Regions from separate parts of the Ureibacillus thermosphaericus genome, predicted to be linked through region 1. Evidence: riboswitches for the same ligand, from Rfam matches in the RefSeq annotation. Region 1 holds a riboswitch; each other region holds the start of a gene.
What was found. Region 1 has a riboswitch for thiamine pyrophosphate ahead of tenA (thiaminase II). Riboswitches for the same ligand answer to the same signal wherever they lie in the genome.

Region 1 (5,475 bases):
TGGGAGTATTACAAAGATGAAAAAATTATCAATCAAATTATAACCATTCAAATACTTTATAAACATTTTAATTCTATTGAGTTAGACAAGCATATTTTTCCCCTCCCAGTTCGAGGCTATAATTACAGCTATAAAGGAACTTGGGGTGCTAGCAGGGGATGGGGCGGAAGACGTATACATGAAGGAACGGATATTTTTGCAGGCTATGGAACGCCTGTTCTGTCAACTTCTTATGGTGTTGTAGAAGTGATGGGCTGGAATCAATTTGGCGGTTGGCGAGTTGGCATTCGGGATAATCATAATACGTATCATTATTACGCACATTTAGCATATTTCAATAAAGATTTGAAAGTTGGAGATATTGTAGAACCGGGAACAATTCTTGGCGCCGTAGGAAGTTCTGGATATGGTAAAGAAGGAACGAGTGGAAAATTCCCTCCACATTTACATTACGGAATGTATAAATTTAATGGCCGTACAGAATGGGCATTTGACCCATATCCACATCTTTTGCAATGGGAAAAACAAACAAAGAAGGGACAAAAATAACAAGAGTTGCTTTAGCGAAAAATCGCTAGAGCAACTTTATTTTATGGTAGAAGCCGCAAACATTTTTAGCTAAAAGTATTTGAAGAATATCCAGTCTGCTAAAAAAGATTATGCTTTTCAATGAGACACTGGGAAGTAGAAAGTTATATATAGTTGGAATAAAATCACTAGCATTGCACTAATTAAATCTGATGATTCAAAATACTAAGAATGTTCAATTTTTTATTGATTTCGAAACAAAAAAATCCTTTACAATGGAAGTACAGGTGGTTCCTGTCCAAATCCAATCGTAAAGGATAAACGTTATGGACAAGAATACACTAATTTCATCATTTGGTAAATGGGTTTCACCCATAAATATTCAAAAACTTAGCGAACAAGTCAAAGAATTGAAACAGGACTATTACACAAAAAAGCTGACAACAGAAGCCTATATTAAACTTTTATTGGTAGCCCAGCTGCTCGAATTTAAGAGCTTAGAGGAAATGAGTGATGCACTTGTAGACGAAGATCTTCAAAAAGCACTCGGATTTGAATCGATAAGTGCCTCTCAGCTATCCCGAAAAAACAATCAGATCAACCCACTAATTCTTGCAAATTTGTTCTTGGATCTTGTTTGGAAAATTCAACGGTACCATTATAAAACCGGAAAGAATATGCCACTGAAAATCATTGATTCAAGTACACTCCCGTTGAATTTGACCAATTATAAATGGGCAAAATTCCGTAAAACAAAAGCTGGTGTAAAGCTACACTTACGGCTCGTTTTCATGGATAAAGACCCCGTCTATCCTGAAAAAGCAGTGATTACGACAGCAAAAGAACATGACCGAAATCAACTCGAAGTCCTAGTGGATGATAAAGAAGCCATGTATGTGTTTGACCGCGGTTATGTGGACTATGAACGTTTTGATCGGATGACAGATGATGGCTATTTCTTCGTTTCAAGACTGAAGAAAAACGCAGTCATTCGTGAAGTCTATACATTTTCACTTCCTGATGATTGTCACGTTCTATCCGATAAAATGGTCTACATTGGTACCACACAAAATCGTACTGAAAATGTCTTTCGTCTACTAGAAGTTATGGACACAAAAGGGAACTTACTTCGTTTCATCACCAACCGATTTGATTTAAAACCAGAAGAGATAAGTGATATTTACCGATCTCGCTGGGCTATTGAACTCTTTTTCAAATGGCTCAAGCAACACGTAGAAATTAAGCACTTTTATGGAATGAGTGAAACAGCTATTCAAAATCAAATTTTCTTAGCCCTTATCACGTATTGCTTACATGTTCTCATTCAATTGGAGATGAAAAGTAAGAAATCTCTACTTCGAATTACTCGTTGGTTAAAGAGAGCTCTGTGGAAACCAGCTTATGTTTGGTTGCGAAAATTTGATGGGCGAGCCAGTCCATAATCTCCCTTTTGTCGTTGTCGCTCTGGTTTAACTGTATATATTTACCAAATGGGCAGTGCCACCTTTCTTTAGGTTTTGTCTTTTTGGCACAAATTCACAAAAATTAATTAACAGAAAATTCTAACTATATTTATGCAATGCTAATGGAATAAAATAACAAAATTTATATTCATTTTAACTTATTGAAAATTTTATGAGTTCATGCAATAATGATTGTAATTTAATAATGCATTATAAATCACTAGGGGTGCTAATTCATTTTAGCTGAGAGAGGCATTGCCTCAACCCTTTGAACCTGCACTAGGTAATGCTAGCGAAGGGAAGTGGTTGTTGGGACTCGTATTGTCTATTATTATATCTTTTTGCATTTCGGGTTTTAAGCCACTTCAATTTGAAGTGGCTTTTTTTAATGGTGAATTGAAAGGGAGGGAGAAATGATGAAATTTACTGACCGACTCTTTGAAAAGTATTGGTCAACTTGGAGAAAAAACCATGAACATCCGTTTGTGAAAGAGTTAGGTGCAGGCACATTGGACCCTGACAAATTCCGTTTTTATATGATTCAAGACTATTTATACTTAATCGATTATTCCAAATTGTTTGCTTTAGGTGCGGTGAAAGCGCCAAATCTTGAAGTGATGACGGTGTTTGCCAACCTGCTTTATTACACAATGAATGGAGAAATGGCGTTGCACAGAAAATATGCGAGTCGTTTTGGCATAACGGAAAAAGAGCTGGAAGAGGCAAAACCGTCTCCGGTAACGCTTGCATATACGCACTATATGTTAGCTGTTGCACAAAATGGTTCTATCGCTGAACTTGCAGCTGCTCATTTAGCTTGTGCATGGAGCTACTGGGAAATTGGATGTGAACTTGCTGAAATCGAGGGTGCTAAAGAACACGGATTATATGGAGACTGGGTAAAAATGTACAGTTCCGAAGAGTTTGGCCAATCAGCGCAATGGAATCTCGATTTGCTTAATCAATTGGCAGAAGGAAAACCGGAATCTGAACTTTTACGACTAGAAGAAATCTTCTTAAATACAACACGATTTGAATACATGTTTTGGGACATGGCATACAACAGGCAAATGTGGCCGACTGATGAAAAAGTCAATGCATGAAAGGAAGTCAATGTATTGGAACTGCATGCCATAACTGATGGAAAAAAATCAATTAAAGAGCTGAAAGAGATTATTACATCCATTGCCGATGTTGTTGATTACATTCATATACGCGAGAAAAGTAAAGTGCCCGCAGAAATCGTTGCGCTAGTAGAAGAACTTATTTATGCAGGGGTGGAGAAAGAAAGGCTTGTTATTAACGACAGGCTTGATATAGCCCTACTTACGGGTATACGGAACGTACATCTTCCAGCAAACAGTCTTCCGGCAGCAAAAGTAAAAACGGCGTACCCATATATGAGAGTTGGGGTTAGTGTGCATTCCGTTGAGGAAGCAAAAACTGCTGAAGAAGCGAGGGCAGATTATTGTCTTTTCGGTCATGTATTTGAAACGGACAGCAAAAAAGGATTGGCAGGTAGAGGAACGAATGCCCTAGGTAAAATCGTTGAACAATTGCAGATTCCCGTGATAGCGATTGGTGGAATTACGCCAGACAACGTTGAACAAGTGCTGGAGAAAAAAGTGCATGGCATTGCGGTGATGTCTACCATTTTCTCATCGAGTCAACCAAAGGAAGCCGCAATCCATTTAAAAAATATTGTTCAAAAAGGGGGATGAAGTTGCATCTTTACATTAATGGCCGAAAAACAGAAGTGCAAAGTAGTATTCAAAGTGTTGAAGATTTGTTGAAGTTTTATAAATTACAAGATCGCATAGTCGTGGTTGAACAGAATGGCGAAATTGTATTGAAAGAACAGTACAGCAAGCAGCAAGTGAATGATGGCGACAAAATTGAAATTGTTCATTTTGTTGGAGGGGGATAAACATGTTAAAAATTGCAGATAAAGTTTTTCAATCAAGATTGTTGTTAGGTACAGGGAAATTTCCGAATTTTGAGATTCAAAAGGAAGCGGTAGAAGCATCTGGCACAGAGATTTTAACTTTTGCGGTCAGAAGAATGAATATTTATGAACCATCCCAACCGAACTTTTTAGAAATGTTGGATCTTTCCAAATACACGCTTTTACCGAATACGGCAGGAGCCAAAACAGCGGAAGAAGCAGTGAGAATTGCGAAACTCGCAAAAGCTTCAGGGTTATGTGACATGGTGAAAGTCGAAGTAATTGGGGATGATAAAACGCTTCTCCCTGATCCTATTGAAACATTAAGAGCATCAGAAATGTTATTAGAAGAAGGATTTATTGTCCTTCCTTACACTTCTGATGACGTAGTGTTAGCGAAGAAGCTGGAGGAATTGGGAGTTCATGCTATCATGCCAGGAGCTTCTCCTATTGGTTCTGGGCAGGGTATTATCAATCCATTAAATCTTTCACTAATCATTGAACAGGCAAATATTCCTGTCATTGTCGATGCAGGAATTGGTTCCCCAGCAGATTGTGCGATTGCAATGGAGTTAGGTGCAGATGGCATTTTATTAAATTCAGCGGTGTCAGGTGCAAAAGATCCAGTTAAAATGGCAAAAGCAATGAAACTCGCTATTGAAGCTGGAAGACTTGGATATGAAGCAGGAAGAATTCCGAAAAAGCGCTATGCTGTTGCCTCCAGTCCAACAGAAGGGATTCTTTCATAATGGAGCGATATTCGCGACAAATTTTGTTTTCTCCGATTGGTGAGGAGGGACAGAAAAAATTACTGAAAAGCCATGTACTCATTGTAGGTGCAGGGGCACTAGGTTGCGCGAATGCTGAGATGTTAGCTCGAGCTGGCATCGGTAAAATCACTATCATTGACCGGGATTACGTCGACTGGACAAATCTCGGTCGTCAACAACTTTATACGGAAGAAGATGCAAAAAATAAAATTCCGAAAGCTGTTGCTGCACAAAAACATCTACAAACAATCAATTCAACCATTCAAATTGAAGGGATTGTTGGGGATTTTTCAATTGAATTAGAAGAGATGGTAAAAGATTTGGACCTCATCATTGATGGAACAGATAATTTTGAAACGAGATTTTTCATCAATGATGTTGCCATGAAACACGGCATACCATGGATTCACGGTGCGGTTGTAAGAAGTTATGGTATGAGTGTTTCGATCGTGCCAAAACAAACACCGTGTTATAATTGTTTGCTTCAAGTGATTCCATCCGATGGTATGACTTGTGATACCGTTGGAGTCATTAGTCCAGCGGTGCAAATCGTTGCATCTTATCAAACAGCGGAAAGCCTGAAATACTTAGTGAGTGGAAAGGTGTCTAAACAACTAGTTTCCTTTGATGTTTGGAAAAGGGAGCATTCAATTATTGACGTTTCTTCTTTAAAAAGAGAGGATTGTCCTTCATGTGGGAATAATCCCACACATCCTTACTTAACATTAGAAACAGGTTTGAAAACAGCAGTGTTGTGTGGCAGAAATAC
Region 2 (5,475 bases), 480 kb from region 1:
CGGCTTTGTTGTCCACCGGAAAGCTGTAAAGGATAACAATCTCGATAAGAGGCTAAGCCAACAAGCTCTAAGTATTCCATTGCCTGCTCCATATCCTCACTTCTGATTTTCCGTTTCAATTTAATAGGGAGAAGCACATTTTCAATAACTGTTTTCCATTCCAATAGAGTTGGAGTTTGAAAGACAAAACTACAATTAGGTAAAGGTTTGATTACTTCCGTTCCTTGCAGGCGAATGCTTCCATTCTCAGATGAAAGCAGGCCAGCAGCAAGCTTTAATAAGGTCGTTTTTCCGCAGCCGCTTTTTCCAAGCAGACAATGAAACTCTCCTTTATTGATTTCCCAGCTAATCCCACGTAAAATTTGATTTTTTCCTTGTTCATAACTGTATGTTACATCCTCCATTACCAAAAAACTCATATTAAAAACCTCCTAATCAACATAAGGAGCAAATTGTTCACTATCCACTATTGCCGATGATTCGATGTCTACCATTTGAATTAAATCCAGTAGATTGAACCGTCCATCATGATGCCAACCTGCTTCAGGGGAAGTCATTTTTCCTAGTGCTGTGATTCGTGTTACGCCAACGTTAGCCAACAACTCTGCCCAGTGGAAAAGTTCTTTAGGGGTTGCGGCCATTCCAATCGTTTGAAGAAATGAGCGGTATGGCTTGATGTATGGCAGAATGTCTTCTAATTTTTCAAAAGAAATAACCCGAATTACTCGATTCAACGGACTTGCCGTAAAAACTTTTTCCTCTTCTTCATAAACGACCGTCCATTGATGTGTGGAAGTTCCAAGCACTTCTTTTCCTGTTGCTGTAAAAGTGCTCATTTCTTCCTTTTGCCGCCATGAAGCAAGAGCAACTGATTCTTCCATGGAAAGCTTACGCCTTGGATAACGCTTTTCGAAGTTTTCTAGCTCCCCCGCAATCAAGCGGGCAAATTCCACTGGCGATACTTTTCCGCCTTTTTGCACATAAAATAAGTGCGGTGAGTAACAACCTTGCTGATCGTAACGAATGACATCAAGTGCGGCTTGATGAGCAATTCGCCATGCTTTGTGCGCATCTAAGGCAGATTTTGAAATGATGCCGAAGCTTACTTTATGACCAAAAGGTAAAAAGCGAGTAGTAATGGGAACTTGTTTTTTTAAAGCTTGCAGCGTTTCGTTGTTACCGTATCCGATAACGAGATTCGACTTTTCAAATATCATCTTCTCTCGCTTTTCATCGCCGCCTTTCCACCACACAACTGCAAAGCAATTGGCAAGACTCGGCTCGGCCTCTGCTAAGGCTTTTGCAAACCAGCCGGCAAAAAGAGGTTCAGAACTTGAAACTTTTCCGATATTTCCTGCTTTTACTAGCAGACCAGATACGAAACTCCAAATAGGCAGTGCTGGAACATTCCCTGCCCATACATGGGTGATGAGTTCTGGTCCAATTGCTTTTGAAAAACCACCTTTTGCGCGCGGCTGAAAATGATCTAATAATAATGGATTTCCTAAATCTTCTACTAGGAAACGCTGGAGTTCGTGCTTGCGAAATGTTTTTAAAAAAGATGTAAGACCAAGGCGAATTACCTCCTCATCATAGCCGGTGACAATCGGAAGCAACTTTTCCGCCTGCTGTCGATAAGATGAACTGCGGTCCAAAAATTGTTCCGTTACATAACCGATGATGTCCACTACTGTTGATACCGACAGTGATTTTAAGATTTCCGCACTTTCTCTTTTCACCGTGTCAATGACCCTCTGCATTTGCTCTAATGTAAGGAGAGGCAGTTCCACTTCTAAATCCTGAAACTTCAGGATTTTCTTATCAAATTTCGATTCTCCGATATTTGGAATATACCCAGCCGTTATTCTCATTGTGCTGTTCCTTTCGCCATTTGAATAAATTCTTCTACCGCTAGCGAGCATCCCCTTGCCTCGGCCCCTTGAACTCTACCGAACAGATAAAATCCTTCATCAACCGCCATTCCTACATCTTCAGTAGCAACCGCCAATACGGAATTGAAGTTGGCTAAATCATAATGAACTAAAACGCCACGTTCTCCTTCTGCAACCTCTTCACCTGTTAATGGATTGATGACTCTCGTACGAATCCAACTAGGTCCTGTCTTCACAGATGGAACGACCTCATTGCCATTATCATAAAATTGTGTACTTAACTCCGTAATCCCGTACATATTGATGCAATTGATTCTTTCCACACCGAAATATCTTTCAAGCAACTGATAAAATTCATTTAAATCCAATTCCTTGGATTTATTTTTATAACCACCAGTATCAAGAATTTTGCTCCCCCTAGGCAGATTAAACGTTTTTCCTAAACGCTCCAATTCCTCAAACAAATGAACAAAACTAAAGCTTGCTCCGAGTAACGCATATGGTTCGCCTGTTTTTTCGGCATGTTCCAGCTCACTGATGATTTTTTCCATATGTAAGCCGTTCTCTTTTAATAAATAGCAGCTGTCCTCTGTGCCAAACTCTTTCATGACTAGGGCTAAATAATGGGCTAAGGATGAGTGCGGCATTTCCTCTTCAGTTGGAAACAAAATTCCCATGCGAATGCGATCTGTTTCTTTCATAAACCGTTCTTTAAAGTTGATGATCATGGAAAGTTCCCTGATTTCGAGAGTGGAATGATAGTGTTTGCCTTGTTTTCCTTGGGTTGTTCCGCTTGTCATAAAGACTCTGACTGCTGCCTCTGGATTTGTACATGTCAATGGAACCTCTTTAAAGGCATTCATCGGCACATAAGGAATGTCTCGCCAATTTTTCACAAGCCGCGGTGTCTTTCCTTTTTGGCGGCAAAATGTTTGATAGGGGAGATTATGTTTGTATTGATAATTAAAAATATGTAAAGCCAAGCTATTAAACTCTTCTTCTGAAGCTTGATTCTTTTTGATAAATTGAGAAAGTTCCTCTATGATTTCTCGTTGCTGAGTCATCGGTTTTCACCCTTTCCGCAAAATAAAATGCACTCTGCCTAAGCAAAGTGCATAATTCGACTTACTACACTCCCTGCGCTGGCATTACCCAAATCAGGTTCAAACGGTCAACGACGGATTAGTCGTACTCTCAGCCTGCTTCCGCAAGCCCCCGGTTAATATATTCAATTTCAATATAAAGTCTACTTATTCTTATGAAAGATTGCAAATTCTTTTGAATTATCACCCTAAAATTATGTAGATATTCAATTATTTTTTGTTGCAAATGCAACAAAGTTTGATTAAAATGAATTAAAAATATTGCATTTGCAATAAAAATGAAGGAGTTCATTATGAAAGAAGTTCTTCGTGAAATTGGGATGATAGCACGAGCACTAGATTCAATCAGTAATATCGAGTTTAAAGAATATGACTTAACAAAAGGTCAGTATTTGTACCTTGTACGAATATGTGAGAACCCGGGAATTATTCAAGAAAAGTTGGCTGAAATGATCAAAGTGGATCGGACAACTGCATCACGCGCCATAAAAAAACTAGAAATGAACGGATTTGTTGAAAAGCGAGAGGATCCACAAAATAAAAAAATTAAGAAACTCTATGCGACCGAGAAAGGCAATAATGTTTATCCGTTTTTAATAAGAGAACATGATCATTCTAACGCTGTAGCTTTACAAGGATTATCTGAAGCAGAAGTGGAAACATTATTCAATCTTTTAGAGCGGGTAAGAAAAAATGTTGAAAAAGATTGGGAATACGTTAAGAAGGGAAACAAACGAAATTATTGATATGAGGAGAGATGTTCACTATGACAATTAAAATAAAAACATGTACCCTTGAAGATTTGCACACATTACAAGAAGTGGGCATTGAAACGTTTTATTACACATTTAAAGATCAAAATTCACCTGAAAATATGAAAGTATATTTAGAAAAGGCATTTAATATAAAACAATTAGAGAAAGAGCTATCCAATATTCATTCACAATTTTTCTTTGTCTATTACCAAAATGAATTGGCGGGTTACTTAAAAGTCAATAGTGATGATGCTCAGACGGAAAAAATGGGCGATGAATTCCTTGAAATTGAAAGAATTTATATTCGAGAGAAATTTCAGAAGCATGGACTTGGAAAAGCCTTGCTAAATAAAGCGATTGAAGTTGCAAAGGAATGGAATAAAAAGAAAATTTGGCTTGGGGTTTGGGAAAAGAACGAAAATGCAATTGGTTTTTATAAGAAAATGGGATTTGTTCAAAAAGAATCTCATTCCTTTTATATGGGGGATGAAGAGCAGACTGACTTGATTATGATCAAAACATTGGAAGGTTGATTAGCATGTATATACTGAAATATTGGCATATAAATTTCATTTCTTATGATTCTATATTTCATGATTCAGTTAATAAACTTTCGCATTCGTCAAACAAATCATATTTATCATTAGGTTCGAACACATAGACTGTCCCCAATAGTTCCATTTGACAATTTGATTCAGGACCAATATACTGTTTTTGTATTCATCATTAAAGGAGGATTATTAAAAAAGTGACACACTCAATGAGACTACGTTTCCCAACTTTGAACTAATGAATTGAATATGTTCAAAGGCTCTGCTTGTGAACGGCAGAGTAAATGGGAGTAGTCTGTCCTTTTTTAATAATCTTCATTTTTCATTTTTGAACCACATTTTTGTAATATCACTATTTATGGTTGATATTAATTAATGGGTTAATAACGTCATTTCCGAAGGCAGATTATTTCTGCCTTTTTTCTATTATTAAGGAATTTCACTTTCTTTCGATAGATTTGTACTACACCTAAGTACAAGTCCTTTTTTGATGCCTATCTTGTCAATATGTTATTCCAAACTAATGAGGGCGGATCTTCTTCCATTTGCTCTAAATCGCAAGCAGATGCTTGTGATTTTTTTAGAAAGGAAGAAGAATTAATGACTAAAAATCGTAAACATCGAAGAAGTGAACCACCCAATTTTTTAGGACAACATTTAATGCATAATAAGAAATTAATAAATGAAATAGTAGAAATTGCAAATGTAACTCGACATGATTTAGTTTTAGAGTTTGGTGCTGGAAAAGGTGCATTGACGTCGGTGTTAAGTAAAAAAGCAAGGGGGATACTGGCTATAGAATATGAAGGAAAATTTGTAAGTTTATTAAAAGAGAAATTTGCTGAAACCGGTAATGTTAAAATCATTCATCACGATATATTACAAATTCAATTGCCGAAAGAACCTTTTATCGTTGTTTCGAATATTCCCTATTCGATTACGACGCCCATTATGAAGATGTTATTGAATCATCCGATAAGTGGATTTCAGAGAGGAGCAATAGTAATGGAAAAGGGAGCGGCAAAAAGATTCACCTCTCAATTTGTGAAGGATCCATATATCATTGCTTGGAGAATGTGGTTTGATATTCGATACGTAAAAGAAATTTCTAAGAAAAACTTTTCTCCCCAACCAAAAGTAGATTCGGCACTGATTACGATAAAAAGAAAAGTAA
Region 3 (5,475 bases), 1.6 Mb from region 1:
TTTTTGCTATCATTGTGCCTTGGTGTAGTTGGTTATCTATCTTATCAAAAATCAACTATTGAACAATCACCAGGAGAAAATGACTATACATTCAAAGAAGTTTCTTATACTGATGAAGAAAAAAAGATTTCAAAAGAATTAGAAGTTCATGCTTGTGAAAAAGGAACAATGCAATCACCTATACAAATTGAATACAAGAATGTTCTTCTTGAAGATGCCCCAAAAATCAACATACATTATGAAAAGGAACCTGTTGTACTAATAAAACAAAGAAATCAGTTTAAAGTATATTCGAAATCGAATACAAGTTTTATTTCGGTTGATAATGAACAATACAAATTTCATTCCTTCCATTTCCATTTACCAAGTGAACATCAAATCGAAAATCAAAACTATGATATGGAATTACATCTCGTACACGAAAATGAAAAAGGCGACCATGCTGTAATAGCGGTATTTATAAAATCTGGAGAAGAAAACGAAGCAATTAAAGAAATATGGAAGTTTATACAAGATGAAAATATGAATGAAAAAGAAATGGATTCATTCAATTTATTACAATTAATTCCTGAAGTAAGGGAAGGGTATTACTATTCCGGTTCTTTGACGACACCTCCTTGTAAAGAAGGGGTTGACTGGATTGTATTTGAAGAGCCAATCGAATTTTCAATTGAACAAATTACAATGTTTAGAGATGTTTTCGGTCATACGAATCGACCTATACAACCAACGAATGACAGGAAAATTTTTAAAATAACTATCAATTAAATATCCTAAAGATATTTCCTCAAACCATGTGAACGATTGACATTGAAAAGCACTTTATAAATATGTTGAATATTTTATGGTTCAATACAGCAAAGTTGTAGAACAATTTGTTTCTCATCTACTTTCTGAGCATTCATGTTTTAATCAGCTGTAGTAATAAAGTGAGGGAGTGATTCTACAGGTTGATTATTTTGAATTTTTTAAATGGTTAAAGAAAAAGGGGCGGTATCGCTCCTTTTTGTGTTAATTAAGCTCATAAATCGTTTTATGATTACTGTTTTAAAAATGCCTCACGTTATTGAATATTTTTGTTATTAAAGGAAAAAAATAACTAAAAAAGTGGTAATTTCCTTCATCCAGTTGCATAGTGAGGTGAATTGAATGATTATTAATATGTTAACTGTAATATTTGTCTTGATTTGTTGTATTGTAAGTTTTCTCCTTATGGTTTTCACAAAAAAAACTTTGTTGTTTCGATATATTCCAATAGTTATCATCACAGTTAGCTTCATCTTTATAACGATTAAATACTTCTTCTATTCATATTACTTGATAGTCACAAAATTATTTGATGGTGTAATCCTTGTTCTTTTCCTTACATTATGGTTCTTCATTATGATTGAACATGTCATTCTCGATTTCATTGAAGATTATTCAAACATCCGCTCATCTTTTCGTATCATGTATAATCGAATTAAGCGATTGAAGTTTCGTTATGTTCGATTACATTTCATAAAAAAAATTAAAAACCAAAGCCTACATTAGTGCACATATCGAATTGTTGAAGTAAACAGGAACAGGGAGGTTATATTCATGAAAATAACCATTGAATGGACGTATCATCATAAAGGATTGGAAACAACTTTTCGATCAGATGAAATGCCGCCAGTTCAAGCCCTATTGATTGCAGAAGAATTAAAGAAAACCGGAAAAGTAAAACATATGACCTTTATTGATCAATATGACAGTACATGGTCTGTTAAAGAAATAAAAAAATATTTAAAGGAAATCGAAACTGAGCCATCCAATGTGACAGTGTATTTTGATGGTGGTTATGATTTAGAAAGTCAAAAAGCCGGTTTAGGATTTGCCATATATTTTGAACAAAACGGAAAATCTTATCGAACTAGAAAAAATTTAATGCAACTTGGCTTAAAATCTAATAATGAAGCGGAATATGCGGCTTTATACGGAAGTATTCTAGAGTTAGAAATGATAGGCGTTCATCATCAAACTGTTCGATTCATTGGTGATTCACAGGTTGTTATTAATCAAATGAGTGGAGAATGGCCTATTTATGAAAAAGAATTAACAAATTGGGCGAATAAAATTGATGAAAAATTAAATCAACTAGGAATCAAATCTGAATTTAAATTAGTTTCGCGAAAAGGGAATGAAGAAGTCGATCGATTAGCAACTCAAGCATTGAATAATACCATAATTGAAGGAAAAATAGAGTTAGATTAATCGAGAAAAACTTGTGACATTCAATCTAGAATTTAAGTGATTTAGCTGTTTTATCTAGCAATCTTTTTAAATTCTATTAAATTATTTGAAAAAATAAAATGAAAATGTGTTATAATTTTCATAACAACAAAAAAATTATTAAATTTTGCAGGGGTGGCCTAAGTGCCTGAGAAGGTGATATCACCTAACCCTTAGAACCTGATGCAGCTAGTACTGCCGTAGGGAGCAAAATACCTTATCGTATGAATTTTATTATGATTATGTGTATTGTTGCTCTCCAAACTTGGAGAGTTTTTTTATTTCATATGATAATTGCAGGGGTGGCCAAGTGCCTGAGAAGGTGATATCACCTAACCCTTAGAACCTGATGCAGTTAGCACTGCCGTAGGGAGCAATGAAAGATTGTGTTCTATTTTCAAAGCTCTTTTGCGCCGTGCAAAGGAGCTTTTTTCTTTACATAAATTTTTACAATTATAGGAGGATATATATGAGCTTAATCAAAATAAGAAAAAAAAATCCATTAATTCATTGTATTACAAATACCGTTGTAACGAATTTTACTGCAAATGGTTTGCTTGCAATTGGAGCTTCACCAGTTATGTCAGATGAGCCATTGGATGTAGAAGACATGGTCGCTATTGCAAACGGATTATTAATTAATATTGGTACATTAAATAAAAATTCAGTAGAAGCAATGATATTAGCTGGCAAAAAAGCAAATGAACTAAACATTCCTGTCGTGCTTGATCCTGTCGGGGCGGGGGCTACAACATATCGTAAAGAAATTACAAAAAATTTATTAAAAGAGATTAAATTTGATTTAATCCGATGTAATGCTGGAGAATTAGCAGCAATTGCGGGAATTAATTGGCAAGCAAAAGGAGTTGATAGTGGAGAAGGAGAAATGGATATTACCCTTGTTGCTAAGGAAACTGCTCAAAAGTATGGTGCAATTGTCGCTGTATCTGGAAAAGAAGATTTCGTGACTGACGGTATAGAACACTATCCAGTTAGTGGTGGCCATGAGTTAATGACTCAAGTTACAGGAACAGGTTGTTTATTAAGTGCTATTTGTGCTGCAGCATTAACGTTGGATGGAGGAAAACTTGAAAATATTCGAAATGTATTAGCTGACTATAAAAAAGTCGCTGAAAATGCTTCGAAAGAAAAATACCTTGGTTCCTTCCAAGTTGAAATATTAAATGGATTACATCAAATTTCAAGAGGTGAATAACTGTGAATATTGTCTTGACAATTGCTGGTTCAGATAGCGGCGGGGGAGCTGGCATTCAAGCGGATTTAAAAACATTTCAGGAGCTAAATGTTTTTGGTACATCTGTCATTACCGCATTGACTGCTCAAAATACATTAGGCGTAGAAGGTATTTATCCTGCAACGTCTGAATTTGTGGAACAACAATTGAATACAGTTTTACAAGATTTTGAAGTGAAAGCATTAAAAACAGGTATGTTATTTTCTGCAGATATTATTAAAACGATTGCAAAAAATTTAATAGATAAAAATATTCAAATAGTCGTTGATCCAGTGATGATTGCAAAAGGTGGGCAAGCGTTATTGCAAGAAGAGGCCGTACAAGCGATGAAAAATGAATTATTGCCAATAGCAACCGTATTAACGCCTAATATTCCAGAAGCTGAGACAATCACAGGTATGAAAATTGAAACAGCAGATGACATTCAACAAGCAGCAGCAAAGATTTTGCAACTTGGTGTTAATTGTGTAGTAATGAAAGGCGGACATTTGGAAGGTCCATCTGCTGTTGATACGGTCTTTTTTCAAGACGGCTCTTTCTTTCAATTAAAATCAAAACGAATTGATACGAAACATACCCATGGAACAGGGTGTACTTTTTCTGCAGCTATTACAGCAAATTTAGGTAAGGGGCTTTCGTTAAAAGAGTCCGTTATCGAAGCGAAAAAATTTGTTCAAATGGCAATTGAAAATCCACTAAATATCGGACGTGGACATGGCCCAACAAATCACTTTGCTCACCGTTTTGGTGCTAAAGTAGAGGTGGAAATTGTTGAATAGAACGGATTTAGCTGTTTACTTCATAATGGGTACGGAAAATTGTAATAATGAGTCCCCGCTATCAGTGCTAGAAGATGCTTTAAAAGCAGGTATTACGATTTTTCAACTAAGGGAAAAAGGAAATGAACCGTTAATGGGAAAAGAATTAGAACAATTTGCAAGAGCATGTCGATCCCTTTGTAAGCAATATGGAGTTCCTTTTATTGTGAATGATGATGTGGATCTTGCATTAAAAATCGACGCAGATGGCATTCACGTTGGTCAAGATGATACACCGATAGAAGAAATTCGCGAAAAGTTTCAACACAAAATAATTGGTGTTTCCGTTCATAATAAAGAAGAAATGGTGAAAGCTGTCGAAGGAGGGGCAGATTATGTAGGGATTGGTCCAATTTTCGAGACGAAATCGAAGCCTGATGCCAAAAAGCCAGCTGGGGTTGATTTTTTAAAGGACGCAAGGAAAATGTATCCGAATTTCCCAATTGTCGGAATTGGAGGGATTACTCCATTCAATGCACATATGGTATTAGAAGCAGGAGCTGACGGAGTAGCAGTCATTTCCGCTATATGCAATAGCAATAATCGCAGTCAGACAGTCCAGCAATTTAAGGGAAAGTAACATCATAACAATAAGTAATTCTATCGTAACTTTTCTCAAAATAGAATAACAAAATTTAAAAATAAACTGAAAAAAAGGAATTTACATAATAATATAATTCGTTTATAATAGTAAACGTATTTGAATATGGAGCAAAACATGGTGGAGTCTGTCAACAAGGCTACCACCATGTCTTTTTTTTGCATCCATCTATTATTACAACAAGGGGGTAACTATTGTGGATGTATTTGAATTTATTTTACAAATTGTACTCGTGTTGCTCGTTGCGAAAATAGCTGGTCAAATCAGCATTCGCCTAGGACAACCATCCGTATTAGGCAAAATCATTGCGGGTATCGTTCTTGGGCCGGCTGTTCTTGGATGGATAGAACAAACGGAATTAATTCATGTGTTCAGTGAAATCGGAGTATTATTATTAATGTTCCTTGCTGGACTTGAAACAGACTTAGAAAGCTTAAATAAAAATGCCAAAGCAGCAACTCTAGTGGCAGTTTTAGGGGTCATTATGCCGATTTTAATGGGATGGGGAGCTGCACCAATATTTGGAATTCCAACTTCTGAAGGGGTCT
Region 4 (5,475 bases), 440 kb from region 1:
GGTGTACATGACAGAAGACCAGCGTTATGTACTCAATCAATTTATAACAGCAATTGATGAAGAAAAACCGGACGTTGTTATCATTGCTGGAGACTTATATGATCGAGCTCTTCCCCCGGTGGAAGCGGTAGATTTACTTGATGAAATTTTTGCCGAAATCGTGCTGAAACGAAACGTGCCTGTACTTAGCATAGCAGGAAATCATGATAGCCCTACACGTCTTGAATTTGGGAGCAAATTGATGAAAGAGAGCGGATTGTACATTGTCGGCGAACTCGATCACCAATTAAAACCGATTATTTTACAGGATGAATTTGGAGAAGTGCATTTTCATCTTGTACCATTTGCAGAACCTTCCACTGTGAAAAATGTATTTCAATGCGAATCAATTAACACATACGATGATGCCATGAAAACTATCATTGAAAAAATAGAAGAAAATATGGATAGAACGAAGCGTCATGTGTTCGTTGGACATGCCTTTGTAACGCATTCTGGAGAAAAGGGAGAAAATACAAGCGATTCTGAACGTCCGCTCTCAATTGGAGGATCTGAATGTGTCAATGCTCATTATTTCCAGGCATTTCATTACACAGCCCTTGGGCATTTACACAAAGCTCATTACGTATTAAATGAAACGATACGATATCCGGGATCTCCATTAAAATATTCGGCATCTGAAGCGAATCATCAAAAAGGATTTTTAATAGTCAATTTAGATGAAAATGGACAAGTTTCTATTGAAAAACGAAATTTCACACCGAGACGAGATTTGCGCATCATTGAAGGCACCATTCAAGAAATTTTAAAACATGATTACTGTGAAGATTATGTATTCGTACGATTGACTGATTTAACACCAGTTGTAGGAGCGATGGAACAAATTCGCACTGTTTACCCGAATGCCATGCATGTGGAACGAAAAACGATTCAAAGAATTGAAAGTGCTGAAGAGAATATTAAAATTCAGCGAGAACAATTGGATGATATGACGTTATTTAAAGCTTTCCATAAAGAAATTTTAGGCTTTGAGCCGACAGAAGAAGCTCTTCAATTATTTGAAGAAGTATTGAATGAAATGTTGCGTGATGAAAGAGAAATGAAAGAGGAGGCGGTGACGAAATGAAGCCAATTTTATTAAAAATGACCGCCTTTGGACCATACAAAAATGAAGAAGTGATCGATTTTACAAAACTTCAGGAAAGAAAGCTTTTCGTGATTTCCGGACAAACTGGCGCCGGAAAAACGACGATATTTGATGCCATCTGTTTTGCGTTGTATGGTTTTGGTAGCGGTCAAGACAGGAAAGATACAAAAATGCTGCGCAGTGATTTTGCAGAAGATGATGTGCATACTTCTGTTGAATTTGTTTTTGAAATACGTGGCAAAAAATATCGTGTTTTGCGCAGGTTGTCCCATGTGAAAAAAGGAAGAAAAACACCAACTGGTGAAAAATATGAGTTGTTTGAAATACTGCCAAATAACGAAGAAATTCCAGCGGTGGAACGGCAACGAGTGACGGATATTAATGAAAAGCTTGAAGAATTGATTGGATTAACTTACGAACAATTTAGCCAAATCGTGATGCTGCCACAAGGAGAGTTTCGTAAATTATTAACTTCTAAATCGGACGAGAAAGAAGAGATATTAAGAAAAATCTTTAAGACAGATCGCTTTGTAAAAATGGCTGATAAACTGGAAGAAAAGAAACGATTAGCGGATCAACAACTAAATGAAGCAAAGGCATTAAAAAATAGCTATATTAATCAAATTGAAGGAACATTACCAAAACGAGAATCATTGTTGTTTACAATGCTTAGTCAACATTCCAATATTTATCAGATTCTAGAAGGATTGGCAGAAGAACAGCAATATTATCAGAAAAAAATTAAAGATGATGAACGAATGTATCGAGAAGCTTTCAAAAAACATCAAGAGGCATATGAAGTTTATGTTGCGAATAAAAAGTTAAATGATCAAATTGATGAATATGAAAGGAAAAAAGAAAAGCTATCCTTTTTACAATCTCAAAAAGACCATTATGAACAAATAAAACAAACAATCGATGCAGCAAATCGTGCAAGCCGAATTTTCCCACTCTATTCTTATCTGATGGAACTGGATAAGGAAAAACAATCCATCGAAAAGAGAATGGAACTCGTTACAAAACTGTTAGAAGCAGCAAAATGGACATTTGCTAAAGCAGAAGAAATGTTCAAGATGGAAGCAATGAAAGAGGAAGAACGGGAACAAGCGAATGAACGAGTAAATGAATTAGAAAAACTTGTCCCTATTTATGAGCAAATGAACGAACAAATAAAGCTCGTGGACAAACTGTTGAATGAAAAAAATCAATTGCAAACTCGCCTACAAAACATAGTAAAACAGATCGAAGAAAAGGAATGGGCTATTCAACAGTTGAGCGAGATGATTGAAAAGCTGGAAGAAGACACAGAATCATTGAATGAACTATTAGAACAGCAACGACTATTAAGAGAAATTGTAGATACCTACACAAAATACTTTGAGGTAAACGCTGAAGTCCATAAACTAGAAAACGAATGGCTTAAAGCGACATCTACCTATGAAGAAGTTCAAAATATATATGCTCAGGAAGAGGAAAAATGGTTGAATAATCAAGCGGCCATTCTTGCGAAGAGTCTCCTGCCTGGAATGCCTTGCCCTGTTTGCGGTAGTACGGTACACCGAATCGAACATACAGCATCAACTGAAACCGTTAATCAAACGGAATTGAAAAAACTGAAAGCAACATTAGATGAAGCTCAGCAAAAGAAATTTGCTGTTCAAGGGAAATTAGAATCGAAACGACATCAATTACAAGAAATAGAACAAAAATTAATGCAATATCACGCGCCATTAAAAGAATATCAAAAATATGTTCATCAATTACAAGATATAAATATTGCTATAAAAGAAAAAGAACGTCAAAAAGAAGTACTTACATTAAATAAAAAACAAATAAAAATTCTGCAAGATGAAAATGCACAATTAGTTCATTTTCGTAAGGAAATCGAACGTCAGTATCATGAAAAACATGAACAATACACGCAGAATAGTACGATTTTAGAACAACAAAAAAAATTAATACCAGAAGAGATTAAAGACCTTTCCCAATTACAAGTTGCACTTCAACAAGCAATCAGCAATAAGCAACAATTAAAACAATCTTGGGAAACAGCCCAAAAGCAGTATCAGGAAGCTAACAAACAAGTTGTAATGAATGAAGAGGCATTTAAACAAATAACTGAACAAGTGAAACATATTCAAGTAAAATGTCAACAATCAAAGGAAAATTTCCATTCAGCTCTTCTACAAGCAAGGTTTACATCGACGGAAGATTTTCTACTTGCTAGACGTCCAGAACAGGAAATTGAAGCTTTACAAATGCAATATGATAATTATTCAAAGGAGCTTCATTCTTTACAAGTGCAAGTGAAAGAGGAAGCAGAAAAATTAAAAGATAAAGAAAAGGTCGATTTAACAGAAGCTGAAAAAGAATTGGAAGCGTTGCAGTTTAATTATGAAAAAGCGTTAGATGAATTAAACTATTCGAAAGCCTGTGAAAAACATTGCATCGACTTTGCAGAGAAGCTTGAAAGACTTGCCAATAATATATTTCAAATGGAAGAAAAATCGAATCAAATCATAGATTTATATAATTTACTTCGTGGACACAACAGCAAAAAAATTTCCTTTGAACGCTATGTACAAATGGGGTATTTAGAGCTCATTACAGAAGCAAGCAATCTTCGCTTGAAAAATTTATCGAACGGTCAATATTATTTGCAAGTTTCTGACCGATTGGAGTCCTACGGTAGGCAAAGTGGATTAGGATTAGATGTATATGATGCATACACTGGACAAGCAAGAGATGTAAAAACTTTATCTGGCGGAGAGAAATTTAATGCTTCGTTAAGTTTAGCACTAGGAATGGCGGATGTGATTCAAAGCTTCCAAGGAAATGTTCAAATCGAAACAATGTTTATTGATGAAGGTTTTGGCTCCCTTGATGAAGAATCGTTGATGAAAGCAATTGATACGCTCATTGAACTACAAAAATCCGGCCGAATGATAGGGGTTATTTCTCATGTGGAGGAATTAAAATCGGCAATGCCTGCTATATTACAAGTAGAAAAATTAAAAGAGGGCTATAGTAAAACATCCATTATATTAAAGTAAATAATGAGGTTGCAATCTTCATATAATTTGATAAAATGACATTATTCCCAATAGAATATAAGATTTGTACCACAAGGGGTGCTGATGAAGTCAGCTGAGAGTGTGCCGGATGCACTAACCCTTAGAACCTGTAAGTTAGTACTTGCGTAGGGATGTGGATAGAAACCGAAACAAAGACGTCTCGGCTCTGTCCGGACGTTTTTTATTTTGTAGTTTTCTATCCTTCTCTCAAGTTCTATAAACGAAGAGAAAGGAGATAATTGAATGAGAAACCAAAAATTATTATGGATGGTTGAAATTGCGATTTTTGCTGCAATTGGTTATGTGTTAGACCAATTGAAATTTTCTATTTGGGCGCAGGGTGGATCCGTTAGTTTAGTTATGCTGCCTATTATTTTAATCGCTATTCGTTGGGGACTATCTGCAGGACTTATGACTGGATTGATTGTAGGATTATTGAACATGACAATTAATCCTTATATTGTCCATTGGGCTCAAGCATTGCTTGATTATGTTTTTGCATTTACTTTCGTAGGATTTGCGGCAATTGTTCGTAAACAAGTGTTAGATGGAGTATCAGAAAATCGTAAAAATAAAATTGCATTATTTGTTATCATCGGAACAATTATTGGCGGTTTGTTGCGCTTTATTTGTCATACACTTGCAGGAGCTATTTTCTTCAAAGAATATGCAGGCGATCAAAATGCCTGGATTTATTCTATCGGGTATAATGGTTCATATATGGTTCCGGCTATTATTTTAACTGCAGTTGCAGCGGTGCTCATCTTTACTGCAAGCCCAAGATTGATAAAAAAAGAAAATTGATTACAATTCTGAATTAAAATAAAAAGCGAATTGGGAGACAATATTGTTTTCCTAATTCGCTTTTTTATGGATAAATTTTTATACGTTTATCTAATTTTACCTACAATCCATTTCCCAAAAGGTAAATACGAAATGCATTTTGAAATGGTAATGGCAACGATTACCGTTGATATCATCATTGCTAAAATTGCTAGATAACCATTGTTGAAAAATGATACAAAGTACTTTGCGGTTAATGATAGTATGTTCCAATGAATTAAATAAATTATAAATGCATACTTACTAATAATTCGAATAATTTTAAAAGATGGAATCAGTTGTCCATAGGCTAAGATCATGCTTGTTATTCCAACGACAAAAGGAATCAAATCCATCCTTCTAGAATGTATTTCAACCATACCGAATTTATAGCCATACCAAATATAAAGAGCTGATAGTGCCGTGAAAATT

Region 2: another riboswitch for thiamine pyrophosphate. It lies ahead of UtA1_RS04210 (LuxE/PaaK family acyltransferase); the one in region 1 lies ahead of tenA (thiaminase II).
Region 3: another riboswitch for thiamine pyrophosphate. It lies ahead of thiM (hydroxyethylthiazole kinase); the one in region 1 lies ahead of tenA (thiaminase II).
Region 4: another riboswitch for thiamine pyrophosphate. It lies ahead of thiT (energy-coupled thiamine transporter ThiT); the one in region 1 lies ahead of tenA (thiaminase II).

What each region holds. Positions count from the first base shown of each region.
Region 1 is NZ_AP018335.1:385,768-391,242, reverse strand. Features, by position in the region: gene UtA1_RS01865 (M23 family metallopeptidase) at 1-549, shown strand, start outside; gene UtA1_RS01860 (IS4 family transposase) at 855-1,970, shown strand; TPP riboswitch at 2,204-2,309, shown strand; gene tenA (thiaminase II) at 2,408-3,094, shown strand; gene tenI (thiazole tautomerase TenI) at 3,110-3,712, shown strand; gene thiS (sulfur carrier protein ThiS) at 3,715-3,918, shown strand; gene UtA1_RS01840 (thiazole synthase) at 3,921-4,685, shown strand; gene UtA1_RS01835 (ThiF family adenylyltransferase) at 4,682-5,475, shown strand, end outside.
Region 2 is NZ_AP018335.1:867,951-873,425, forward strand. Features, by position in the region: gene UtA1_RS04200 (ABC transporter ATP-binding protein) at 1-419, opposite strand, end outside; gene UtA1_RS04205 (acyl-CoA reductase) at 432-1,871, opposite strand; gene UtA1_RS04210 (LuxE/PaaK family acyltransferase) at 1,868-2,956, opposite strand; TPP riboswitch at 3,010-3,121, opposite strand; gene UtA1_RS04215 (MarR family winged helix-turn-helix transcriptional regulator) at 3,289-3,741, shown strand; gene UtA1_RS04220 (GNAT family N-acetyltransferase) at 3,762-4,283, shown strand; gene erm (23S ribosomal RNA methyltransferase Erm) at 4,902-5,475, shown strand, end outside.
Region 3 is NZ_AP018335.1:2,290,555-2,296,029, forward strand. Features, by position in the region: gene UtA1_RS11030 (carbonic anhydrase) at 1-768, shown strand, start outside; gene UtA1_RS11035 (reverse transcriptase-like protein) at 1,582-2,235, shown strand; TPP riboswitch at 2,375-2,477, shown strand; TPP riboswitch at 2,542-2,643, shown strand; gene thiM (hydroxyethylthiazole kinase) at 2,723-3,469, shown strand; gene thiD (bifunctional hydroxymethylpyrimidine kinase/phosphomethylpyrimidine kinase) at 3,472-4,287, shown strand; gene thiE (thiamine phosphate synthase) at 4,280-4,906, shown strand; gene UtA1_RS11055 (cation:proton antiporter) at 5,124-5,475, shown strand, end outside.
Region 4 is NZ_AP018335.1:3,432,809-3,438,283, reverse strand. Features, by position in the region: gene UtA1_RS16620 (exonuclease SbcCD subunit D) at 1-1,126, shown strand, start outside; gene UtA1_RS16615 (AAA family ATPase) at 1,123-4,200, shown strand; TPP riboswitch at 4,265-4,370, shown strand; gene thiT (energy-coupled thiamine transporter ThiT) at 4,465-5,025, shown strand; gene UtA1_RS16605 (acyltransferase family protein) at 5,112-5,475, opposite strand, start outside.